DNA from 4 places in the Mesorhizobium marinum genome. Region 4 is predicted to be linked to each of the others. Evidence: predicted binding sites of a transcription regulator. Region 4 holds the regulator's gene; each other region holds the start of a gene.
The links. The regulator LexA, encoded in region 4, represses DNA repair genes until DNA is damaged. The targets are predictions, from matches to a motif close to TGTTCNNNNTGTGTTCNG.

Region 1: ABUE31_RS12665 (cytoplasmic protein) is a predicted target of LexA. The motif match lies at 4,034-4,051, and genes of this name have one in related genera.
Region 2: ABUE31_RS10625 (ImuA family protein) is a predicted target of LexA. The motif match lies at 1,497-1,514, and genes of this name have one in related genera.
Region 3: ABUE31_RS10060 (YifB family Mg chelatase-like AAA ATPase) is a predicted target of LexA. The motif match lies at 1,126-1,143, and genes of this name have one in related genera.

What each region holds. Positions count from the first base shown of each region.
Region 1 is NZ_JBFOCI010000003.1:373,434-379,204, reverse strand. It holds gene ABUE31_RS12695 (Na+/H+ antiporter subunit C) at 1-117, shown strand, start outside; gene ABUE31_RS12690 (Na+/H+ antiporter subunit D) at 121-1,671, shown strand; gene ABUE31_RS12685 (Na+/H+ antiporter subunit E) at 1,671-2,156, shown strand; gene ABUE31_RS12680 (cation:proton antiporter) at 2,153-2,467, shown strand; gene mnhG (monovalent cation/H(+) antiporter subunit G) at 2,464-2,832, shown strand; gene ABUE31_RS12670 (Ros/MucR family transcriptional regulator) at 3,111-3,536, shown strand; gene ABUE31_RS12665 (cytoplasmic protein) at 3,575-3,898, opposite strand; gene ABUE31_RS12660 (helix-turn-helix domain-containing protein) at 4,110-4,532, shown strand; gene ABUE31_RS12655 (DUF6456 domain-containing protein) at 4,532-5,302, shown strand; gene ABUE31_RS12650 (SufE family protein) at 5,324-5,749, opposite strand.
Region 2 is NZ_JBFOCI010000002.1:1,041,080-1,046,850, forward strand. It holds gene ABUE31_RS10620 (Y-family DNA polymerase) at 1-521, opposite strand, end outside; gene ABUE31_RS10625 (ImuA family protein) at 514-1,476, opposite strand; gene ABUE31_RS10630 (metallopeptidase family protein) at 1,669-2,094, shown strand; gene ABUE31_RS10635 (DUF1737 domain-containing protein) at 2,088-2,294, opposite strand; gene ABUE31_RS10640 (DUF922 domain-containing Zn-dependent protease) at 2,387-2,947, opposite strand; gene ABUE31_RS10645 (ribokinase) at 3,001-3,909, opposite strand; partial or broken gene ABUE31_RS10650 (methylated-DNA--[protein]-cysteine S-methyltransferase) at 3,983-4,870, opposite strand; gene ABUE31_RS10655 (DUF2244 domain-containing protein) at 4,969-5,454, opposite strand; gene nth (endonuclease III) at 5,477-5,771, shown strand, end outside.
Region 3 is NZ_JBFOCI010000002.1:925,539-931,309, forward strand. It holds gene ABUE31_RS10060 (YifB family Mg chelatase-like AAA ATPase) at 1-1,036, opposite strand, end outside; gene gshB (glutathione synthase) at 1,246-2,187, opposite strand; gene ABUE31_RS10070 (GtrA family protein) at 2,284-2,658, opposite strand; gene ABUE31_RS10075 (glycosyltransferase) at 2,655-3,656, opposite strand; gene ABUE31_RS10080 (GtrA family protein) at 3,789-5,597, shown strand; gene ABUE31_RS10085 (putative bifunctional diguanylate cyclase/phosphodiesterase) at 5,716-5,771, shown strand, end outside.
Region 4 is NZ_JBFOCI010000008.1:20,101-25,871, forward strand. It holds gene trpD (anthranilate phosphoribosyltransferase) at 1-606, shown strand, start outside; gene trpC (indole-3-glycerol phosphate synthase TrpC) at 610-1,422, shown strand; gene moaC (cyclic pyranopterin monophosphate synthase MoaC) at 1,431-1,922, shown strand; gene ABUE31_RS20575 (molybdopterin molybdotransferase MoeA) at 1,919-3,127, shown strand; gene lexA (transcriptional repressor LexA) at 3,236-3,955, shown strand; gene ABUE31_RS20585 (ComEC/Rec2 family competence protein) at 3,949-5,771, opposite strand, start outside.

The sequences.
Region 1 (5,771 bases), on a different contig from region 4:
TTCGCCTTCGTACTCGTGCTCGCCTATCGCGCCTACCAGGAGATCGGCGTGGACGACACGATGGACATGCGCATTTCCGAGCCGACCGACGACCGGCTCCCGCCAACGGGGTACTGACGAATGGCTTTGCCGGCCGATAGCGCAATGGCGGGAGCGATGCTCCTGGAGCCCGTCGCGGCAGCCGACTGGCTGGTAATCGCGCCCGTCGCCATCGCGCTCGGGCTCGGCGCGTTTCTGCTCATGCTCAGGCATCACCTGCGCTGGCAGGCGGCGTTCGCGTTCGCCGGCTTGCTGCTGATGCTCGTCGCCGACGCGTTGCTCCTCCACCGAACCCTCGGGGAAGGGCCTGTCACCATGACCATGGGGCGCTGGCTACCGCCGTTCGGAATATCCTTCGTCGCCGATACGCTCGGCGCGACCTTTGCGCTGATCGCGACGTTCGTTGCTCTCGTCTGCGTGCTGTTTTCGGTGGCCGATATCGACGCCACCGGCCGCCGCTACGGCTTCTACCCGTTCCTCATGCTGATGCTGGCCGGCGTCAACGGCGCGTTTCTCACCGGTGACGTCTTCAACCTCTACGTCTGGTTCGAGGTCTTCCTGATCGCGTCGTTCGGCCTGCTGATCCTGGGGTCGGAGCGCGCGCAGATCGACGGTGCGGCGAAATATGCGATCCTGAACCTCCTGGGAACCGCCTTCTTCCTGATCGGCACCGCCTATCTCTACGGCAGTTTCGGCACCCTCAACATGGCCGACATCGCGACCAAGGCGCCTGACCTGCGCGGCGTGGCCCCGCTGACGACGATCGCCTCGCTCTACCTGCTGGCGTTCGCCATGAAGGCGGCGGCCTTTCCGCTGAACTTCTGGCTGCCGGCCTCCTACCACACGCCCCGCCTGGTGACGGCGGCGCTGTTCGGCGGCCTGCTGACCAAGATCGGCGTCTACGCGCTGCTGAGGTCGCTCGGCATGATGTTCCCCCTCGAGCGCGTCACGCTGTCGGGCGTGATCGAGTGGATGGCGATCGCGACGATGATGCTCGGCGCGCTCGGCGCGCTTGCCCAGACGGACATCCGCCGCATGGCCGGGTTCCTGGTGATCTCGGGCGTCGGGGTCATGCTGGCCGGACCGGCAATCGGCAGCGCGGATGCGATGTCGGGAACAATTCTGTACGCGGTCCACTCGATGCTGGCGATGGCTGCGCTCTACCTGCTTGCCGGCGCGATCGGCGAGGCCGGGGGCAGCTACATGCTGACCGACCTTGGCGGGCTCTACCGCGCGAGCCCGCTGCTTGCCGCGATGACTTTTCTGCTCGTCCTTGCGGTTGCCGGGCTGCCGCCCGCTTCGGGGCTGTGGCCGAAGGTGATGTTGGCCAAGGCGTCTATCGATTCCGGCGCCGGTCTGCTCGCGGGCGCCGTGCTCGCCAGCGGCTTCCTGACCACGATCGCGCTGGGGCGGGTCTTTCTCCTTGCCTTCTGGCGCGATGCGCCAGACGCCGCCGTCGCGACAAGGCCGCCGCCGGTCGCCTATCTCGCGCCGATTGTCGTGCTGATTGTGCCGATCCTGCTTCTGGGCGTCCTGCCGGAGCGGTTTGTCCGGATCTCGGATATCGCGGCATCCGGACTAATCGACAGCACCGCCTATGTCAGGTCGGTCTTCCCGGAGGCGGCGCGCTGATGTCTCGGTACACCAACATCATCCTTCTGGCGCTCGTCTGGGCGGCGCTGACCGGCTCATTCACGCTGCCCAGCTTCGCCTTCGGCCTCCTGCTCGGCTGGCTCGCACTCTATGTCGTACGCGAGCAGCTTGAGGGGCGCGACACCTATCGCAGAAGCAGGTACCGCGGCGTGCGGATCGTCTCGCTGGCCGTGATGTTCGTAAAGGAGCTGGTGCTCTCCGGCTGGCGGGTTGCGGTGCTGGTTCTGTCGCCGCGCATGAATCTGAAGCCCGGCATCTTCGCCTATCAGCTGAAGGTCGACAGTGACTTCGAGATCACCCTGCTGGCCAACATGATTACGCTGACGCCTGGCACGCTTTCGGTCGACGTTTCTCCCGACCGGCGCACGCTCTACGTCCATGCCATCGACTGCTCGGACGTCGAGAAGGCGCAAGCCGATATCCGCAACGGGTTCGAACGGAAAACCGTGGAGGCGTTTCGATGAGCATGGGAGAGAGTTTCCTCGAGTTCAGCGTCTATGTCGCCTTCGGCCTGCTCAGCCTTTCGTTCCTGCTGACCGTGCTCAGGGTGCTGCTCGGACCGACCCTGCCCGACAGGGTGCTGGCGCTGGACATGCTGGTCGCGGTCGGCATCGGCTTCATCGCCGTGACCGGTATTGCCACCGGCGTCACCTTCAACGTGGACATAGCCATCGCGCTCGGCCTCGTCGGGTTCCTGGCGACGATCGCCTTTGCGCGTTTCGTTGCGAGTCGAAAGGCGACGGACGACCATGAGCGACCGGAGAACCGGACGTGATCACACTCGTTCAAGACTATCTCGCAGCAGTGCTCATCCTGATCGGCTCCGCCTTCAGCCTGACGGCGTCGATCGGACTGCTGCGCCTGCCCGACCTCTACACCCGCATGCATGCGGCCTCCAAGGCGGGAACGCTCGGGTCTTGCGTGGTTCTGCTGGCTCTCGCGGTCCATGCCAACGATCCTGCCATTTCCCTGAGGGCCCTGGCGGGCATCGCGTTCTTCGTGCTCACGGTGCCCATTTCTTCGCACCTGCTGGCCAAGGCTGCGCATGGCGCCGGTTATCCGCTGTGGGCCCAGTCCGTGCGCGATGATCTCTCTGCGTCGCCTGATGCCGCGGATTCAGGTCCCGAAAAGGCCAAATAGAGAAATTTATTCCTATTTACGCCACGTCAATTGCGCAGAACTCAAGAAAGTGCCCAAGAATTCCAGTAAGCGCCCAAAACTAGCGTCGCTATACAGGAAAACCAAGACCGATCGGACAATATTAACCAACTATCCAATTGACGTGGATTGTAGGTCGTTTCATAACGGTCTATGACGCGAATCGTAGGGTTGAGCCTGCGCAACAAAAATCGCGCGCGGCCCCGAGCATGTATCAAAGGGGCTATCAAGCAGACAGTTCAAGTTGGGGCCTGAAAAACATGGATATCTCCGAGCAACCCGTTAGAAACAGCGAAATGCTGATCGAGCTGACCGCGGATGTGGTGGCGGCCTATGTCAGCAACAACCCGGTACCGGCGGGCGACCTTCCCAATCTGATCGCCGATGTGCATGCAGCGCTCGGGCGGATCGGCGGAAGCACTGAGCAGCCGCCCGCGGACAAGCAGAAGCCGGCCGTGAACCCGAAGCGGTCGGTTCACGACGACTACATCGTGTGCCTGGAAGACGGCAAGAAGTTCAAGTCGCTGAAGCGTCACCTGATGACCCACTATGGCATGACGCCGGACCAGTATCGCGAGAAGTGGGCGCTCGATCCCAGCTATCCCATGGTTGCGCCGAATTATGCCGCGGCACGTTCGTTGCTCGCGAAGAAGATGGGCCTCGGCCGCAAGAAGAAGTCGAGATAGACCGGCGTTCTTCGTCCGGTTCTGTTCACTGTTGAGCTTCAAGCGGCGCCGTATGGCGCCGTTTGCTTTCCGGATGCAGCCTCGGGCGCCATGGAGTGCAGCCGGTCCAGCGCCTGCTTCAGCGCGATGTGGCGATTGAGATCGTAGCTCCAGTGCCGGCGCATTCCGCGCTGGCGCTCGCGTTCGATCAACCGCTGCAGGCGAAGGGCGATCCGCGCCCGCGTCGACGGGTCCGCGCGCAGGGCCTCCGCCAGATCGACATGACAGGCGATCTGCAGCGCCGCCAACTGGCGGGCGTCGGCGTGCCGCGCCTCCCGGACGGACATGAAGGTCGATATTTCCTCGCGAAGCGCCTGCGACATCGTTCGATCCCTTTCGAGTAGGGCATCGACTATGCGGGGGGCGGACCAAGCGTGGACAAAGTCACGGGCGATTTTGGCGCGAGGTAGAAAAAAGCCGTATGGAATCAAAGGAATACTAGAAGAGCACTTTTCAATCGTTCATTATTTGTTCACAGGAGATGTCTTCCCGGTATAAGAACTTATTCCTATCATGACGAGGGGGAAAAGTTCCGTGCAGCCTACATCCATCAAGAAGCGCGAGGTTTCCGGTGCAGATGCATCGCCTTGGCGGGAAGTTGTCGAGGAGGCCGTGACCGGCGGATCGGGACGCCGCGAGGAGCGGACGCTCGAACTGTGCGAGGCGATGATCGACATCGCCGCCGCCTTGTTCAACGTGTCAGGCCGGGATCTGCGCAAGCCGGGACGGTCCTGCCTCGGCGTATCCAGGGTCAGGCAGGTGGCGATGTATGTCGCGCATGTCATCCTCAGGCTCAACATGGCCGACATCGGAAAGGCATTCGGCCGCGACCGCACCACGGTCCTGCATGCCTGCCAGTTGATCGAAGACCTCCGCGACGACGAAGAGTTCGACCGCATCATCACGATGACCGAGCGCGTCGCGCTGGCCGCATTCGGCTGCCGGGCGAGGGCATGATGGCGGCATCTGCAAAGGCGCAGGGCGACAGTGCGAGACGCCGGCTCCTGCGTTTCCTGTCGCAGGGCGAGGCGAGGCTTGCCGATTCCGCGGCGCGGGACAGGGTGCTGCTCGACGCTGGCGACCGCGGGACGGTGTCGGCCGACAGGCGGCAGCTGGCGGCGATGGTGCGCGAAGGCATTTTGCGAACCGCAGGCGGTAGAATCGCACTTGCAGCGGCGCAGGCGGGCGCCGCCGCGGCAAGTCGCGATGTCGGCGCGGTGACGATCCAGACGGACGACGGCCCCCGCACGGTTGTCGTGAACTGGTCGGAATCGCCGCTTAGCCAACTGGTGCGGCGCAAGGATCGGTCAGGCGCCCCGTTTCTGACGGCCGCCGAATTCCAGGCCGGCGAGAGGCTGCGCGCCGACTATACGCGCGGCCAGATCATGCCAAGGCTGGGCGCGAACTGGGTCGCCACCGTTTCGTCGGGCCGCAGAGACGGCGGCGTCGCCGAACTGACCGAAGCAGCGCTTGCCGCGCGCATCCGCGTCGACAAGGCGATCGGCGCGGTCGGTCCGGAACTGGCGGGCGTTCTGATCGACATTTGCTGCTTCCTGAAGGGAATGGAGACTGTGGAGATGGAACGTGGCTGGCCGGTCCGGTCGGCAAAGGTCGTTCTGAAGACCGCGCTTGGCGCGCTCGCCCGCCACTACGACCCGGCGACCGTCCCGGGCCGACCGCGCATGCTGCATTGGGGCGCGACTGACTACCGACCGTCGATCGGCTGACGCGCCGATCCGCTGAGACGATCAGGCTGTTTGCTTCAGGGCGGCTTCTGCGTCGCGCTTGATGCGCTTGATCATCGAACGCAAGCCGTTGGCGCGCTGTGGCGACAAATGCTCGTCGAGGCCGAGTTCCCTGAGCAGCGCCTCGGCGTCGGTGGCGACGATCCTGCTGGCCTGGCGTCCGGAAAACAGCGCCAGCATGATTGCGACAAGGCCGCGCACGATATGCGCGTCGGAGTCGCCCTGGAAGTCGATGACCGGGTCGACGCCTGTGCCGACCTTGGTCGTCAGCCAGACCTGGCTGACGCAGCCGGGCACCTTGTTGGCGTCGATGCGCCCGGCGTCGGGGAAGGCGGGCAGGGCGGCGCCCAGGTCGATGACATAGCGATACCGATCTTCCCACTCGTCGAGGAAGGAAAAGTCGTCGCGGATCGTCTCAATGGTCGCCATGCGCCGGATATAGGCGCGCAAG
Region 2 (5,771 bases), on a different contig from region 4:
AGGAGCAGCATGGCGCCGAAGCGGCGGGCGAGCGGCGCGCGCGGCGCGGCCATGACGGAGCCGACCGTGCGCAAGCCGACGCTTTCGAGGCTGGCGATCGTTTTCGGCTCGAGCCTCAGGACGAAAAGCGGAAGGTCTTCCAGAAAGGATCGTTCGTCGCCGTCCTCCAGGGTCTTTCCGGGAAGCGAGAAATGCGCCGCCGCCCAGGCCGTGCCGGGTGTCCCGGCAAGCCCGGCCCGCGTGCGGAAACCCTGTTCGAAGAAACTGGCGAGGATGCCGTCGAGCAAGGCTTCCTCGCCGCCGAAGAGATGTGCGCAGCCCGTGATGTCGAGGAACAGGCCGTCCGTTCCGTCGAACGCCACAAGCGGCGTGTAGCGGTCGCACCAGTCGGCCAGGGCCTCGAGCAGCCTGCGGTCCGCCGCCGGGTCCTCCGCGACGATCTCGATCGCCGGATACATGGCGCGCGCGTCGGCGATGCCCATGCCGACCTTCAGCCTGAGGCGCTCGGCTTCCTCATCCAGCGCGGCGATGCGCTGGGTGTTGTTTTCCTGGCGGCTGACGACCAGCGGCGGCCGGCCCTGGCGCGGGAGCGAACGCCAGGAGCGTCCCAGCCGCTGCCGCAGCAGGCGCTCGGTGCTCAGATGCGGGAACCACAGGGACAGGATTCTCCGCCGCTCTTTCCTGAAGGGCGCGTGCATGGCTGTTCCATTCCAATGTGAACAAGGCGGGTGGAGCGGTTCGGTTCTTGCTGATCTCGACCTCGAATGCGGGCGGGCCGATCGAGCGGGCGAGAGGCTTTCCAAGGATACGGCGCAGGCTGGCGGGGGCGGATTTCACGATGAGCCGGAAGGGCGCCGCGGTCGGTTCCGGCCGCGCCGTCTGGCGCAGCAGGAACAGCGGGTGGCCGGCGTCGCGGGCGCGGCGATGCAGCCGGCGCGTCGCCGTGAGATCGAGATGGGCGGAAGCGCCGCGGGTCTCCAGGAGCACGGCCGAGAAGCCATCGAGCGCGGCGGCCTGCTCGGCGATCCATAGCGCATCCGCCAGCTTCTCCGCCTGCGCGACCAGGAGGCGGGAGGCATCGACGCCGTAGAGGAACCGGAGGCCGGGCGGATAGGGAAAGCCCGCCTCGCGAAAGCTTTCGGCCATGCCGACCCACAGAAGCGGCGCCTGTCGCGCCTCGAGGACAAGCCGGAGGAGGGCCAGCGCGAAGCCGGCGGCGGCGCCCGCGTCGCGGGTTTTTGGCGCATGAATCTCGGTGAGTCCCGTCGCAGGCACGCCGCCGCCCAGCGCCGCGTCGAACCGCGCAGCGCCGGTAGGGAGGAGGCCGCCTGCCGGAATGATCGACCCGTGGCGGCGCGCAAGATCGACGTCTTCCGGTCCCGCCTGACCGAGCCGTTCGGCGAGGCGGCCTTCGATCTTCGCGATCCGGTGGCGCAAGGACGAAATGGTTTCCCGCGCCAAGGCTGACGTGGCCATGACGTTGTCTCGTTCGAAAATGTTCCTGTTATGTTCTTATAGATTCCAGAGCCGGCGGGAGGAGTCAAGCGGAGTCCGAAAAGAATTTATTCCTCTTCTCGCATGTCTGCCGGACCGGGTGTTTTCCTTATTCGCCGAACAGCCTCGAAACGGCGGGGACGAACGGCTATATGCTCCCGCAAAGGAAAAAGAATGGCCCGAATCTACCAGACCCGTTCATGGCACGACCAGCTATCGCCCTCGATGGGGGAGATGGAACTGCTCGCGCTCGAAGCCTATGCGCACCTTCCCGAGCAGTTCCGCTCGATGACCGGCGAAATCGTCATCCAGGTCGCCGAGTTCCCCACCGACGAGATCATGGACGACCTCTCGCTGGAGACGCCCTTCGACCTGCTCGGCCTGTTCGAGGGGCGCGGCATCGCCGAACGCTGGAACCCGCAGACGGGCGAGGGCCCCAACCGGGTGACGCTCTACCGCCGTGCCATCCTCGACTACTGGGCGGAGAACGAGGAGACGCTCGGCGCGATCGTCACGCATGTCCTGATCCACGAGATCGGCCACCACTTCGGCCTCTCGGACGACGACATGGAACGGATCGAGGAAAGCGCCGATCAGTAGTCCGACAGCGCGATCCCCGGATCGTAGTCGATACCGTCGACATCCTTCACCACCGCCTGGCCGCAACGCATGGATTTCGTCTCGCCGTCGAAGGCGTAGGTGGGCGAACCGTAGAGGTGCCAGCCCTTGTTCAGCGCCGCGGTGATCTTGTGGCAGAAGGTGGAATCGTCGGGGCCGCTCAGAAATCGGTAAAGCCGCATGGCCATGTCTCCTTCGCCGCTGCACGGAGAAGATAGCCGGTCCAATCGTTTCGCCGCAATCGCAGGCCGAAGGCCGGCCCCGCCCGCGCGACCTAGCCGCCGTTGACGAGGTTCAGAACGAGCTGGTGCACGGCGCCGCCATTGCTCAACTCGGCGCGGTCGAAGTCGCGGCTTCGCTGCTGCCGGGCCTGCGAGATGGACGGCAGGCGCTCCTGGAGCTTCGCCCGCACCTTCTTGCAGCCGGGATCGTCGGCGGCCGAAAGACCGATGCTGTAGGCCTCGATCTGCTTCACCATGTCGACGATCATTTCGCCGTGCACCGCCTCATGCTTGCGCACGCCGTCGATGAAGACCTTCCAGTTCGTTGCGACCGGCTCGGGCAGTTCCCCTTCCAGCTCCGGCAGGTGATAGCTGATGATCAGCTTGGGACGCGCTGTCGCCAGCGTGCAGGCGCCGTCCGGCTGGGGCCGGTAGTCGCGCTGCCAGGTCAGCTTGAAATTGGTGAAGGCGATGGCGCGCCCGACGCCGGCCTTCGGACCGCGTTCGCCGATCGAGGCATAGAGCTCGGGGCCGGTCTTGCCGGCGATCTTGTAGGGCACGTCCTTTTCGACCGGCTTCCAGTCGGCTCGCGCGGCGAAGGGATGCGTCGCCATGCAGGCCGCCAGCAGGCAGGACCATGCGAGGCGTGCGCCCGGGTGCGCTCCAGTCACCGCGCCGCCTCGCCCAAGGCGGCATCGACCTCCTTGGCATGCGGGATGGCCGGCTGCGCGCCGGGTTTAAGGCAGGCGAGCGAGCCGGCCGCGGCCGCGCGGCGCAGCGCCTCTTCGAGCGGCAGTCCGGCCGCGAGCCCGGCGCCGAGGTAGCCGCAGAACGTATCGCCGGCGCCGACGGTATCGACGGGGGTGATCTCCAGCGCCGGCACCGTCAGTTCGCCATCGGGCGTCGTGGCGATCACGCCGTCCCTGCCGAGTGTCACGATGACGGTCCGGCCGGTCCGGTCGGCGAACGCTTTCATGCGGGCCTGCCTGCCGTCGCCCTCAAGCTGCAGCGCGTCGGCGTAGAGATCGAACTCGGTTTCGTTGGCGACGATGAAATCCGCCATGGCCAGCAGCTTCGCCGCCTCGGGGCGGAAGGGCGCGGTGTTGAGCACGCTGGTGCTCCCGGCCTCGGCCGCCGCCGCCAGCGTCGCCTCGACGGTTGCGAGCGGAATCTCGAACTGCAGCAGCACGACCTCGCCCTTTTCGAAATTCGCCCTGGCGAGGTCGCCGGCCAGCACCGTGTCGTTGGCGCCGGGCGCCACGACGATGACGTTCTCGCCCCTGCTATCGACGAAGATGAGGGCTATGCCGGTGGCCGCGGCGGCCTCGCGCACCCCCGACAGCTGCACCTTGCCTTCCTTGAGGCAGGCGAGCGCTTCCGCGGCGAAGCCGTCCTTGCCGACCGCCCCGATCATGCGCACCTCGCCGCCGGCGCGGGCCGCGGCGAGCGCCTGGTTGGCGCCCTTGCCGCCGGGCGCGGTGGCGAAGCCACCGCTGCGGACGGTCTCGCCGGGGTCGGGCAGTCGCTCGACATTGGCGATGAGATCGAGATTGATGGAGCCGACGACGGTGATCAAGAATGCCTCCCGGATTGCGCCGGGAAGCTATCTCCTGCGCCGGCGATTTTCCAGCGCTTCCGTAGGTCGAAGCTCAGGCGGACAGCTGGCCGGCCTCCCAGCCGAGGATCGCCCGCTTCCTGGTCAGGCCCCAATGATAGCCTGTCAGCGCGCCGGACTTGCCGAGCGCCCGATGGCAGGGCACGACGAAGGAGATCGGATTGGCGCCCACCGCAGCGCCGACGGCGCGGCTGGCGGCGGGCGCGCCGATCTCGGAGGCGATGGAGGAATAGCTGCACGCCCGACCCATCGGGATCCTGAGCAGCGCCTGCCAGACGCGGACCTGGAAGTCGCTGCCGATCAGCACGACGCGCAGCGGTTCCTCCGAGCGCCAGCGCGACGGGTCGAAGATGCGCGCCGCGTAGGGGGCGGTGGCGGACATGTCCTCGACATAGGTCGCATTCGGCCAGCGTCCGGACATGTCGGCGAAGGCCTCGCGCTCGTGGCCGGGATCGTTGAAGGAGAGGCCGGCGAGCCCGCGCTCGGTGACCATGACCAGCGCCACGCCGAACGGCGAGATATGGTAGCCGTAGCGGATGGTCAGGCCGGCGCCGCGCGTCTTGTAGTCGCCCGGCGACATCGCCTCGTGGGTGACGAACAGGTCGTGCAGCCGCCCGGGACCGGACATGCCGACTTCGTAGGAGGCTTCGAGGAGCGGCATGCCGCTGTCCAGCAGGCGCCGCGCATGGTCGAGCGTCACCGCCTACAGGAAAGCCTTCGGCGAAAGCCCGGCCCAGCGGGTGAACAGCTTCTGCAGCGCGGTCGGCGACTGGCCGACCTCGGCGGCGAGTTCGTCCAGCGACGGCTGGTCGCGATAGTCGAGGCTGATCTTCTCGATCACCCGGCGCACGGTCTCGTAGTCGTCGCCTTCGGGCGTGATGTCGGTCTCGAGGCTGGCGGAAATCGGCATGCGGGCATTCATAGGCATCAGGGCGTTCATGGCAATGTTCTCCTTGAACGCGACTATCGGGCGTCCCGGCGCCGTTCTCCACCCGATTCCTGCGGCGGCCGACGGTCCGTCTACCGCCTCTTCGCCGTCGCCAGCGCGCGCGAGAAGGCGGCGGCAAAGCTCTCGCGGTCGTCGGGATTGAGGAAGCCTCCGATCGCCACCGACCGCCCCTGTCCCTCGACTGCCATGCGCGTGATGCCGATTTCCTGGTGCCTGGCGATCGCGAATTTCGCCCAGAACGGGTTGAAGTGGTGCGCCTCGGCGCGACCCGACGGCGCGATCTTCGTGATGTCGAGGCTGGTGCGCGACACCGAGACTTCCTCGCGCGCCCGGGCGGCACGATAGTTCAGCCTGAAGCAGACATAGACGAGCAGGACATCGAGACCGAAGAAGCCGAAGACCGGCCATGCGCCGTGCGCCAGGAAAATCGCGCCGGTGACCAGCCAGCCGAACAGAAGCGCGCCCATGAGGATGGCGAACCCGGTGCGGCCCAGCGAGCGGTGCGGCGTCAGCAAGGCCCGGAAGAATGGTTCGTCAGCAGCGTTTGTCTCGCTCATGCCGCGCAATTATAGAGGGGCGATGCAAAAGCCCAAGCGAAAAACCGCCGCACCCGCGGCCCGCAAGCCAGCCGGCGCAAAGCGTGTAGCGCGTCCGCCGAAGCGGCGTTCGCGCTACACGGCGGCGGAGGTCCACGAGATCTTCCGCCGCTTCTCCGTCCAGCGGCCCGAGCCGAAAGGCGAACTTGAGCACGTCAACGCCTTCACGCTGCTCGTCGCCGTCGTGCTCTCGGCGCAGGCGACCGACGCCGGCGTCAACAAGGCGACGCGCGCCCTGTTCGAAGTCGCCGACACGCCCCAGAAGATGCTGGCGCTCG
Region 3 (5,771 bases), on a different contig from region 4:
GGTTCATCGCCGCGACCAGCTGGATGCGCGCCGGATAGGCGATGCGGTGGTTGACGCGCGCGATCATGCATTCGCCGGTTTCCAGCGGCTGTCGCAGCGCGTCGAGCGCCTGCGGCGGGAACTCCGGGAATTCGTCGAGGAACAGCACGCCGTTGTGGGCAAGCGAGACCTCGCCCGGCCGCGCGCGCAGGCCGCCGCCGACAAGCGCGGCCATTGACGCGGAATGATGCGGCGCGCGGAACGGACGCCGGTCGGTCAGCTTGCCGCCGGCAAGCTCGCCCGCCATCGACGCGATCATCGAGACTTCCAGCAGTTCCTGCGGCTGCAGCCGCGGCAGGATGGAGGGCAGGCGCTGGGCGAGCATCGACTTGCCGGAGCCCGGCGGACCGATCATCAGCAGGTTGTGGCCGCCTGCCGCCGCCACCTCGAGTGCGCGCCGCGCGCTTTCCTGGCCCTTTATGTCGGCGAGGTCGGGCAGGTCGCTGGCCGGCGCGTGCACGCTGGCCTCGGGCCGCGCCAGCACCTGCGTTCCCCGAAAATGGTTGGCGATCGCGATCAGGCTGCGTGGGGCCAGGATGTCGATGTCAGCCCCTGCCCAGGCCGCCTCGGGCCCGGAGGCGTGCGGGCAGATCAGACCCTTGCCCTGCGCGTTAGCGCCGATGGCCGCCGGCAGCGCGCCGGCTACCGGCGCGATGGTGCCGTCGAGCGACAGTTCGCCGAGCACCACATAGGCGGCCAGCGCGTCGGCCGGAATCGCGCCGAGCGCGGCCATCAGGCCGAGCGCGATCGGCAGGTCGTAGTGGCTGCCCTCCTTCGGAAGGTCGGCCGGCGCGAGATTGACGGTGACCTTCTTGGCCGGCATCGACAGGCCCGACGCATGCAGCGCCGCCTGCACCCGCTCGCGGCTTTCGGCCACCGCCTTGTCCGGCAGGCCGACGATGTGGATGTTGACCTTCCCCGGGGCGATCATCACCTGGACGTCCACCGGCACCGCCTCGATGCCCTGGAACGCGACCGTGCGCACGCGCGAAACCATGCCGCCCCTCCGGATCGTCCGATGGCGGAGCCGCTGCCCGCAACGGAAATGACCTTTACGTCAGCAAAGCACGCTTTTTAGGATAAAGCAAGAACAGGAAGGGAACAAACATGCAGCGCAGGCTGCAGCCAGGTTGCGGCCGGTTGCGAGGCCGGAACAAACCGGGCGCGTAGCGGGACGGGCGACGGCCTGTTTGAGCCGCCCGGCGGCTATGCCCTGCGCGCCTCCACGGCGTCCCAGAACAGCGCCGCGATGTCGGCGCCGCCGAACCGACGGACCTCGCGCACCCCTGTCGGCGACGTCACGTTGATTTCGGTCATCCAGTCGCCGATCACGTCGATGCCGACCAGCACGAAGCCGCGCTGCCTGAGCGCCGGGCCGATGCGTGCGCAGATTTCGCGTTCCCGCTCCGTCAACTCGGTCTTCTCGGCGCGGCCGCCGACATGCATGTTGGAGCGCGAATCGTGCTCGGCCGGCACGCGGTTGATGGCGCCGACGGGCTCGCCCTCGATCAGGATGATGCGCTTGTCGCCCTTGCGGACGTCCTTGAGGTAGCGCTGCACGATGAACGGCTCGCGGAACATCTGGCCGAACATCTCGAGTAGCGAGGCGAGGTTGCGGTCGTCATCCCTGAGATGGAAGATGCCGGCGCCGCCATTGCCGTAGAGCGGCTTGATGATGATGTCGCCGTGTTCCCTGCGGAACGCCGCCACTTCGGCCGGATCGCGGGTGATCAGCGTCTCGGGCATCAGGTCGGGGAACTCGGCGACGAAGATCTTCTCCGGGCTGTTGCGCACCCAGACAGGATCGTTGACCACGAGCGTCTTCGGATGGATGCGCTCCAGGATATGCGTGGTGGTGATGTAGTTCATGTCGAAGGGCGGGTCCTGCCTGAGCAGGACGACGTTCATCTCCTGCAGGTCGGTGCGCACCGGCTCGCCGAGCGTGAAGTGATCGCCCTTATCGTCGCGCACCGTCATTTCCTCGATCCGCGCGAACACCTTGCCGCCGAGCATCGACAGGCGGTCGGGCGTGTAGTGGAAAAGCCGGTGGCCGCGCCGCTGCGCCTCCAGCGAAAGCGCGAAGCTGGTGTCGCCCGCTATCGACACCGTCGAAATATGGTCCATCTGCACGGCGATGTTCAGCGGCATTGCATGCTCCGGCGGTTGGTGTCGTCTGCGATATAGGCAAGAGCGGGGCGTCTGCCAATCGGGCCAGGCCGCCAACCTTTGGCGCAGGCGCGCCGCTCAGCGGTCGAAGACCAGCCTGGAGTAGCCGAGATAGGAGAGCGCCATCGCCGCGGCTGCCGCGATCACCAGCGCGGCGAGCGGCGGCAGGGCGGGTATGGCGAGCAGAAGGCCGCTGTAGAGAAGGTAGTTGAAACAGGCGATGCCGACGGCGACCGAGCCGTAGCGCGCGCCCTCCTGCACGACGCCTCGACCGGACGGCGCGAAGGTCAGCGTGCGGTTGCAGAGCCAGGTGACGGTCATCGCGAAGCTGACCGAGACCAGCCGCGCCGAGAACGGGCCGAGCGGCGAGACCGCGAGCAGCAGCAAGAGCATGCCGGCGTCGGCGACGAAGCCGAGGCCGCCGACGAAGGCGAAGCGCAGGATGCGGCTCATGCGGCGCGGGACGATCCGCGCTTGGTCGCGGGCCGCGCAAGCGAATGCGCCTCCTGCCTGGCCGGGCGGCCGGGGATGCTGAGATAGAAGATGCGCTTCTGTTCGGCGCGGCCGCGCGACACCGAATCCAGGATAAGGCCGGTGACCACCATCATCGCGGCGAACATCAGGAGGCCGAGCGACAGAACCCAGGTCGGCATGCGCGGAACCAGCCCGGTCGCGGCATATTCGATCAGGATCGGCGTCATCAGGACGAGGCTGGACGCCGCGAACAGCGCCGCGATGACGCCGAAGAAGCGCATCGGCCGCGTCTCCTTGGCCAGCATGGCGAACATCCAGAGGATTTTCGCGCCGTCCTTGTAGGTCGACAGCTTCGAGGCCGAGCCTTCCGGCCGGCGTCCGTAGTCGAGCGCGATCTCGCTCACCGGCAGCTTCAGCTGCGAGGCGTGCACCGACATCTCGGTCTCGATCTCGAAGCCGCCCGAGACGGCCGGGAAACTCTTGACGAAACGGCGCGTGAATGCGCGGTAGCCGGAGAAGATGTCGGTGAAGTCGCGGCCGAACATGCGCTTGTAGAGCGCGTTGAAGAGACGGTTGCCGAAGGCGTGGCCGGCGCGGCCGGCATCGTCGGTTACGCCGCGCCTGGTGCCGACCGACATGTCCGAGTGGCCCGTCAGGAGCGTGTTGATGAGCTGCGGCGCATCCTCGGGCGCATAGGTGCCGTCGCCGTCGACCATGACGTAGATATCGGCCTCGATGTCGGCGAACATCCGCCTGACCACGTTGCCCTTGCCCTGGCGCGGCTCGCGCACGACGATCGCGCCGGAGGCGCGCGCCCGCAACGCGGTGAGATCGCTGGAGTTGTTGTCATAGACATAGACCGAGGCGGACGGCAGCGTCGCGCGGAAGCGCGTCACGACGTCGCCGATCGTCTGTTCCTCATTGTAGCAGGGGATCAGGATCGCGATCGAAAGATCGTCCAGGCTGCTGTGGCGCATCGATTGACTCCCGCTCCCGCCTCGCCGCTCCGGTCAAGTCCCCGCGCGGGCCCCGGTATGCGGCGCTTTACTATTTATTGAAGCGGTTAAGGCTAGGTTTAGCCGGGTGCGGATTGTCTTCCGGAAGATCGAATGGCTAGTGAGATGACGATGGTCGGCGCTCGGCCGGGCAAGGAATCGTTCTGGCAGGGCGATGCTTTCAGGGCGTTGGCAGCCATGCTGGTGGTCGGCGCCATCGCTGCGGCGGGCGGCTTCGGCAAGCTCTCCGGCACCGCCGACAACGACAGCATGCTCCGGCTGGTCCAGGTGCGCGACCTCGTCGCCGGGCAGGGCTGGTTCGACCTGCACCAGTACCGAATGGGCGCGGAAGGCGGACTGCTGATGCACTGGTCCCGGCTGGTGGACGCGCCGATCGCCGCGATCATGCTGGTGGCTACCGCCGTCACCGGGTCGCCGGCCGCCGGCGAGACGGTGGCGCTCATCGCCTGGCCGCTTCTGCTCTTCGCCGCCGCGCTCTACCTGCTGCTCCGCATCGGCCGCGAATTGCTGCCCGAGGAAGCGCTGTTTCCGCTGACGATCCTCGGCGCGGCGACGCTCTATTATGTCGGCATCTTCGCGCCCGGCGCCATCGACCACCACAATCTGCAACTCGTCCTGATGCTGGCCATGATGGTGTTCCTGCTCAGCCCGGGAACGGGCGCGGGCGTGGCGGCTGGCGTCGCCGCCGTGCTGATGCTGGCGGTCGGCATGGAGACCGTGCCCTATGTGGCGGTGGGCGGCCTTTTTGTCTCCGGCTGGTACCTGCTGCGCGGCGAGAAAGCGCGCGGCGCCACGGCCGGCTTCGGCACCGCCTTCGCCGCGGCTTCGGGCGCGGTCTTCGTCGCAACGGTGCCCGCGGCGCAATGGGGCGCCGCCTATTGCGACGCCTTCTCCGTTGTCCAGCTGACTATCGGCATGGTTGCCGGCCTGGGCCTCGCGCTGGTCGCCGCGTCTTCGGTACTGAGCGCCAGCCCCTGGCGGCGGGCGGGATCGCTTGCCGCGCTCGGCGCCGTCGTGGCCGTGCTTGCCGTCGCCTTCTACCCGCAATGCCTGAGTGGTCCCTATGCCAACCTGCCGCCGATGATGCAGCACTACTGGCTCGACGGGATCGGCGAGGCGCAGTCGATCCTGACCATGCTCGCCAACGAACCAGAGGCGACGGCGGGCCACTATGTGACGGTGCTGCTCGCCCTGGTCATCTTCGCGCGGCACATGCGCAGGACCGGCGTCCGGCGCGGCGAAAGCCTTGTCGCGGCCATGCTGGTCGTCGCGCTCCTGGTCAGCATCTGGCAGGTCAGGGGATCGCGCTTCTCGCTGCCGCTCGCCTGCCTTCCGCTGGCCATGTGGGTCGGTAGCCTGCGCATCCGCGCTCAGGCAACGCCCGGCGCCGCATCGTCGCTCAGCCTGGCCGGCGCCTGGCTGGCCTCTTTCCACGTCACCTGGATTCTCGCCTCGCTCGGCCTCTGGACGCTGCTTGCGCCGGCCGGCAGCACCAGCAAGCCGACGGCGGAGGCCTGCCTCAAGCCGGCCGATCACGCGCTGCTCGCCGCGTTGCCGCCGACGGAAGTCCTGGTCATCTCCAATCTCGGCGCACCGATGCTGCGCTATACGCCGCAGCGCGTGCTGGCGGGGCCGTACCACCGCAACGTCGCCGGCAACCTCGCCGCGCTGAGCGCCTTCACGGGCTCTCCTGAACTGGCTGCCGGCGTGGTGCGCGACAACGGCGTCGGGCTGGTTGCGATCTGCCGCGGAAACCCGGAGACAAACTTCCTCGCCAGGCGCGCACCCGACGGCATGCTCGCCGGCATGCTTGCGGGCGAGAGGCCCGACTGGCTGGAGATCGTCCCGGAAAGCGCCGGCCAACCGCTCGAACTCTACCGTGTCTCACTGCCCGGAGGCTGACGCGGGGTTTTCGGGCCTGCCGCGCATTTCCGCGGCTTGAACCGGTTCAAGACACCTTTCCTAAACGGTTTGAAGGCAGACTGCCGCCAAAAGACCACCAACAACAAGCAGGACAGCAATGCAGACCGTGTTTGCGAACGGCTATGCCGGCAGGGAGAGCCCGGAGCTCGCCTT
Region 4 (5,771 bases):
CCGGAAGCGATCGCCCGTTGCATCGCGGAGGCCGGCGTCGGCTTCATGTTCGCGCCGTCCCACCACCCCGCGATGCGGCATGTCGGCCCGACGCGGGCCGAGCTCGGCACGCGCACGATCTTCAACCTGCTCGGCCCGCTCTCCAATCCGGCCGGCGTGAAAAGGCAGATGGTCGGCGTCTTCGCGCCCGAGTGGATCGAGCCCGTCGCGCATACGCTGAAGGCGCTCGGCGCCGAGCGCGCCTGGGTGGCGCATGGCGACGGTTACGACGAGATCACCGCGACCGGCGAGACGCAGGTCGCGGAACTGGCTGACGGGACCGTGCGCGCGTTTACGCTGACGCCCGAGGCCGTCGGCCTGGCGCGCCACGCCAGGGACGATCTGCGCGGCGGCGACGCGGCGTTCAACGCAGCCGCCCTTCGGCGCTTGCTCGAAGGCGCGCCCGGAGCCTATCGCGACACCGTGCTGATGAACGCCGGCGCCGGCCTGGTCGTCGCCGGCAAGGCGCAGTCGATTGAGGACGGGGTGGCGCAGGCCGCCACCGCGATCGACAGCGGCAAGGCTGCCGGCGTGCTCGACCGGCTCGTCGCCGCTTCCAACGGCTGACCCATGGCCGACATCCTCAACAAGATCGAGCACTACAAGCGCGAGGAGATCGCGGCCGCGAAGGCGCGCCTGCCACTCGCCGAACTGAAGGCCAGGGTTGGCGATGCAAGCCGTCCGCGCGGCTTCCTGGCCGCGCTGGAGAAAAAGCGCGCCGCCGGCGATTTCGCGCTGATCGCCGAGATCAAGAAGGCGAGCCCGTCGAAGGGACTGATCCGCGCCGACTTCGATCCGCCGGCGCTGGCGTGCGCCTATGAACTGGGCGGCGCGGCATGCCTGTCGGTGCTGACCGACGCGCCTTCGTTCCAGGGCGCGCCCGAATTCCTGACCGCGGCGCGCGCGGCCGTTTCGCTGCCTGCCCTGCGCAAGGATTTCATGTTCGAGCCCTATCAGGTGTTCGAAGCGCGCGCCTGGGGTGCCGACGCCATCCTCATCATCATGGCCAGCGTCGGCGATGACGACGCCAGGGCGCTCGAGGACACAGCCCACGAACTCGGCATGGACGCGCTGATCGAGGTGCACGACGAGGCGGAGACCGAGCGCGCGCTGAAGCTGTCGTCGAGGCTTGTTGGCGTCAACAACCGCAACCTGCGCACCTTCGAGACCACGCTCGAAACCTCGGAGCGCCTGGCCAGGATGGTGCCGGACGACCGGCTGCTGGTCGGCGAAAGCGGCATTTTCACCCATGACGACTGCCTGCGGCTCGCGCGCGCCGGCATCGGCACGTTCCTGGTCGGCGAAAGCCTGATGCGCCAGGCGGACGTGACCGCTGCGACGCAGGCGCTGCTGCGCGGCGCTCCCTCACACGTTCGGGCCTAGTCGCGACGATGGCCCGCCTCACCCATCTCGGCGCCGACGGCAAGGCCGACATGGTCGACGTCGGCGGCAAGGACGAGACCGAGCGCACGGCGGTTGCCGAGGGGGCCGTGACGATGCAGCCCTCGACGCTGAAAACCATCCTCGAGGGAAACGCCAAGAAGGGCGACGTGCTGGGCGCGGCCCGCATCGCCGGCATCATGGCTGCCAAGCGGACGCACGAACTGATCCCGCTCTGTCATCCGCTGCTGCTGACCAAGGTTGCGGTCGACATCGTACCGGACGAGGCCCTGCCCGGTCTGCGCGTCACCGCGCTGGCGCGCGTGACCGGCAAGACCGGCGTCGAGATGGAAGCGTTGACCGCCGCTTCCGTCGCCTGCCTCACCATCTACGACATGGCCAAGGCGGTCGATCGCGGCATGGTGGTCTCCGGCATCAGGGTCGTCGAGAAGACCGGCGGCAAGTCCGGCGACTTCAAGGCCGACCGAGGGAAACCGGAATGAGCGGACTGCTTCCCGTCGACCATGCGCTGGCGCGCATGCTCGAGGGCGCCGCCCCGCTGGCTGCCGAGACGGTGCCGCTCGCCGAGGCCGGCGGGCGCGTGCTTGCCGCCCCGGTCAAGGCGCTGCGCACGCAGCCGCCCTTCGACGCCTCCGCCATGGACGGCTACGCCGTGCGCGCCGCCGACGTGGCGCATGTTCCCTCGCGCCTGACGGTGATCGGCGACGCGCCCGCCGGCCGCCGCTTCGCGGGCGCGGTCGGCGAACGCCAGGCCGTCCGCATCTTCACGGGCGCGCCCGTCCCCGAAGGCGCCGACACGATCGCCATCCAGGAAAACGTCAAGTCGCTCGGCGGCGACGTGATCGAGGTACTTGAGACGGTCGCCGCCGGTCGCCACATCCGTCGCCGCGGCCTCGACTTCACCGAGGGTGAAGTCCTGCTCGACGCCGGGCGCCTGCTCGACGCCGCCGCCCTCTCGCTGGCCGCTTCGGCGAACCACCCTTCCCTTCCGGTCGTGAAGCAACCGCTGGTCGCCATTATCGCCACGGGCGACGAACTCGTCCCGCCCGGCAGCACCCCCGCCGCCGACCAGATCATCGCCTCCAACGCCTATGGCGTCGCCGCGATCGCCAGGCAATCCGGCGCGCGCGTGCTCGATTTGGGCATCGCGCCCGACCGCATCGAGGCAATTTCGGCGCTGCTGCAGCAGGCGCTGGATGCCGGCGCGGACGTTATCGTCACGCTTGGCGGCGCGTCGGTGGGCGACCACGACCTGGTACAGGCGGCGCTCGTCGGCTTCGGGATGGAACTCGGCTTCTGGAAGATCGCGATGCGCCCCGGCAAGCCGCTGATGTCAGGACGCCTCGGTGCGACACGCTGCATCGGGCTGCCCGGCAACCCGGTGGCCAGCCTCGTCTGCTCGCAACTCTTCCTCAAACCGCTCCTGGCGAGGCTCGGCGGCCGACAGCATGACGACCAGACGGTCGACGCGGTTCTCGGCGCACCGATGGCGGCGAACGACCAGCGCCAGGATTACGTCCGCGCAAGGGTCGAGCATACGGCCGCCGGCCTCTTGGCGACGCCCTTCGATGTCCAGGACTCCTCGATGCTGCGGCTGCTTTCCGACGCCGGCGGCCTGATCGTGCGCGCGCCCTTTGCGCCAGCCGTCGAGGCCGGTGCGCCGTGCCGGCTCCTCCGGTTACGCTGAACAAATCGTCAACGAATTCATTAAACTTTAAACAGTTGCGGAACACAACTGGAACAGATAGTGTTTGTTCTGGTTTTGTTTGAGGCTTGATTCCCGGGGGAAACGCCAATGCTGACGCGCAAGCAACACGAGCTTCTCCTGTTCATTCATGAGCGGCTGAAGGAATCGGGCATCCCGCCGTCCTTCGACGAAATGAAGGAAGCTCTGGACCTTGCGTCGAAGTCGGGCATCCACCGGCTGATCACCGCGCTTGAGGAGCGTGGCTTCATTCGCCGCCTGCCCAATCGCGCACGCGCACTGGAAGTGCTGCGTCTCCCCGATTCCATCGCGCCCGGCCTGAACGCGGCGAAGAAGTTCTCGCCGAGCGTCATCCAGGGAAGCCTGGGACGCGGCCAGCCGGAGCCGGCGCGGTCACGCATGGCGAGCAATGACGACGACGCCGGCTCGTCCGTCGCCATCCCGGTCATGGGCCGCATCGCGGCGGGCGTGCCGATCGACGCCATCCAGCACAAGACGCATTCCATCGCGGTTCCGCCCGAGATGCTGTCCGGCGGCGAGCACTATGCGCTCGAGGTGAAGGGCGATTCGATGATCGAGGCCGGCATCTTCGACGGCGACACGGTCATCATCAAGAATTCCTCGACCGCCAATCCCGGTGAAATCGTCGTGGCGCTTGTCGACGACGAGGAGGCGACCTTGAAGCGCTTCAGGCGCAAGGGCGCCTCGATCGCGCTGGAGGCCGCGAACCCGGCTTACGAGACCCGCATCTTCGGCCCCGACCGCATCAAGGTTCAGGGCAAGCTCGTCGGCCTGATCCGCCGCTACTGACCGGTTTCATCCTGCCCGACCGCGCTCCGCGCTGGCCCACTCGGCTTGGCGTCGGGCTTTCGGGTTTCGGCCGCCGGCCTTCGGTAGGGCGGCAGTCCGCGCGCGGCGCGTGAGAACCGGCGCTGGTCGTGCCAGGGCCGGTAGGGTGTGGCGATGGCGAAGCGGATTTCGGCCGGAGCGTCGTCCGACAGGACGATTGCGGCGCTTCCACCAACGGCAAGATCGCGGCCGGTGACGACGAGCGCGTCGCTCCACCGGCAGGCGTTTGCCGCGGTCGCATCCTCGATCACGATCACCTCGGCAACGGCGCAGGCGTCGGTCGCGGCTTGCGTGTCGAGCGCATGGGCGACCGTCGCGCCGGCCGGGTGGCGGGCAAGGCAAAGCCCGTCTCCGCAGACGAACCCGGCAGCACCGTCCAGGTTCTTGGCTGCCCCGGTTCCGTCCCCGGTCGCATCTGCACTCTGGGCGGCGCTGCGTTGCTGCCTGCCCTCAGGCCTGACGACCGCGTCGGCCTGCAGCGCACGCCTCCAGTTGTCGGCGGTGAACTGGCTGGGCCGTGCTCGGTTGACGGCTATGCCGTCGCCGATCCCGAGGCCGACGAGCCGGCCGTCTTCGGAGGCGAACAGGTCCGGCTCCGGGCGCTCGATGAGCAGGAAGAAGCCGGCGGCCGCGATCGGAACGGCCGCTAGTCGGAGCCATGTCGAGAACACCGTGGCGACCAGAAGCGCGACGGTCAGCACCGCCACGGCGGACGCCGGCACAAGCCCCACGATGTCGCTCGGCGAACGCTCCGCGAACCACTGAGCGATGGCGACCGTCCAGGCGAGCCCTATCCCCATCACCTGGAAGAACGGTCCGTCGAGCCCGAACGGCATGGCAAGCGAGCCGAGCACCGCGAACGGCATGACCACGAAGGAGACGATCGGCATCGCGGCGAGATTGGTGAACAGGCCAAGCGACGGCATCTGCTGGAAATGCCACGCGGCGTAGATCGCCGTCGCGCCGCCGGCGGCAATCGAGGTCACCGCAAGTCCGGCAAAGCCGAGCAGGACCGCGCGCAGCAACCGAACCGGCAGCGAACGCGCGAGCGGCGGACCCGCCGGCCGCTCGGTGCGCCAGTCCGACCACGCCGCGTAGACGCCGACCAGCGCGACGGTCGCCGCAAACGACATCTGGAAACTCGGCCCGACCACTTCGTGCGGCGACAGCGCGATGACGATGATCGCCGCGATGGCGAGGTTGCGCAGCGTGAGCGCGGCCCTGTCGAGCAGGACAGCGGCAAGCATGACGGCGATCATGATGAAGCTCCGCTGCGCCGCCACCTCGGCGCCGGAAATGAACAGGTAGCCGGCAAGGCCGATCAGAGCCAGCGCCGCCGCGTATTTCTTGACTGCGTGGCGCGACGCGAAATCGGGGAAAAGCGCAAAGCCCGAGCGCAGCATCCACATGATCGAGCCGGCGACCAGCGCCATGTGCAGGCCGGAGATCGAGATGATGTGGTAGATCCCGGCCTTGCGCAGCGCCTCGTTGACGTCTTCGGGAATGCCGGCCCGCACCCCCACTACCAGCGCCGCCGCGATCTCGCCTTCCGCTCCGCCGATATGGCCGGAAATGCGCTCGGCCACTGCGTGGCGGTACCGCTCGACGGCAACCTTGAAGGCGGAGACGGCCGACGCCTTGGCCGCCGAAGGAATAGGCTCGGGTCCGCTGAGGAAATAGCCGCTCGCGCCGATCCCGTCGAAGTAGCTTTCGAAGGAAAAGTCGTAGCTGTCCGGCCGCACCGGACCGGATGGCGGCATCAGGCGTACGAGGCCCG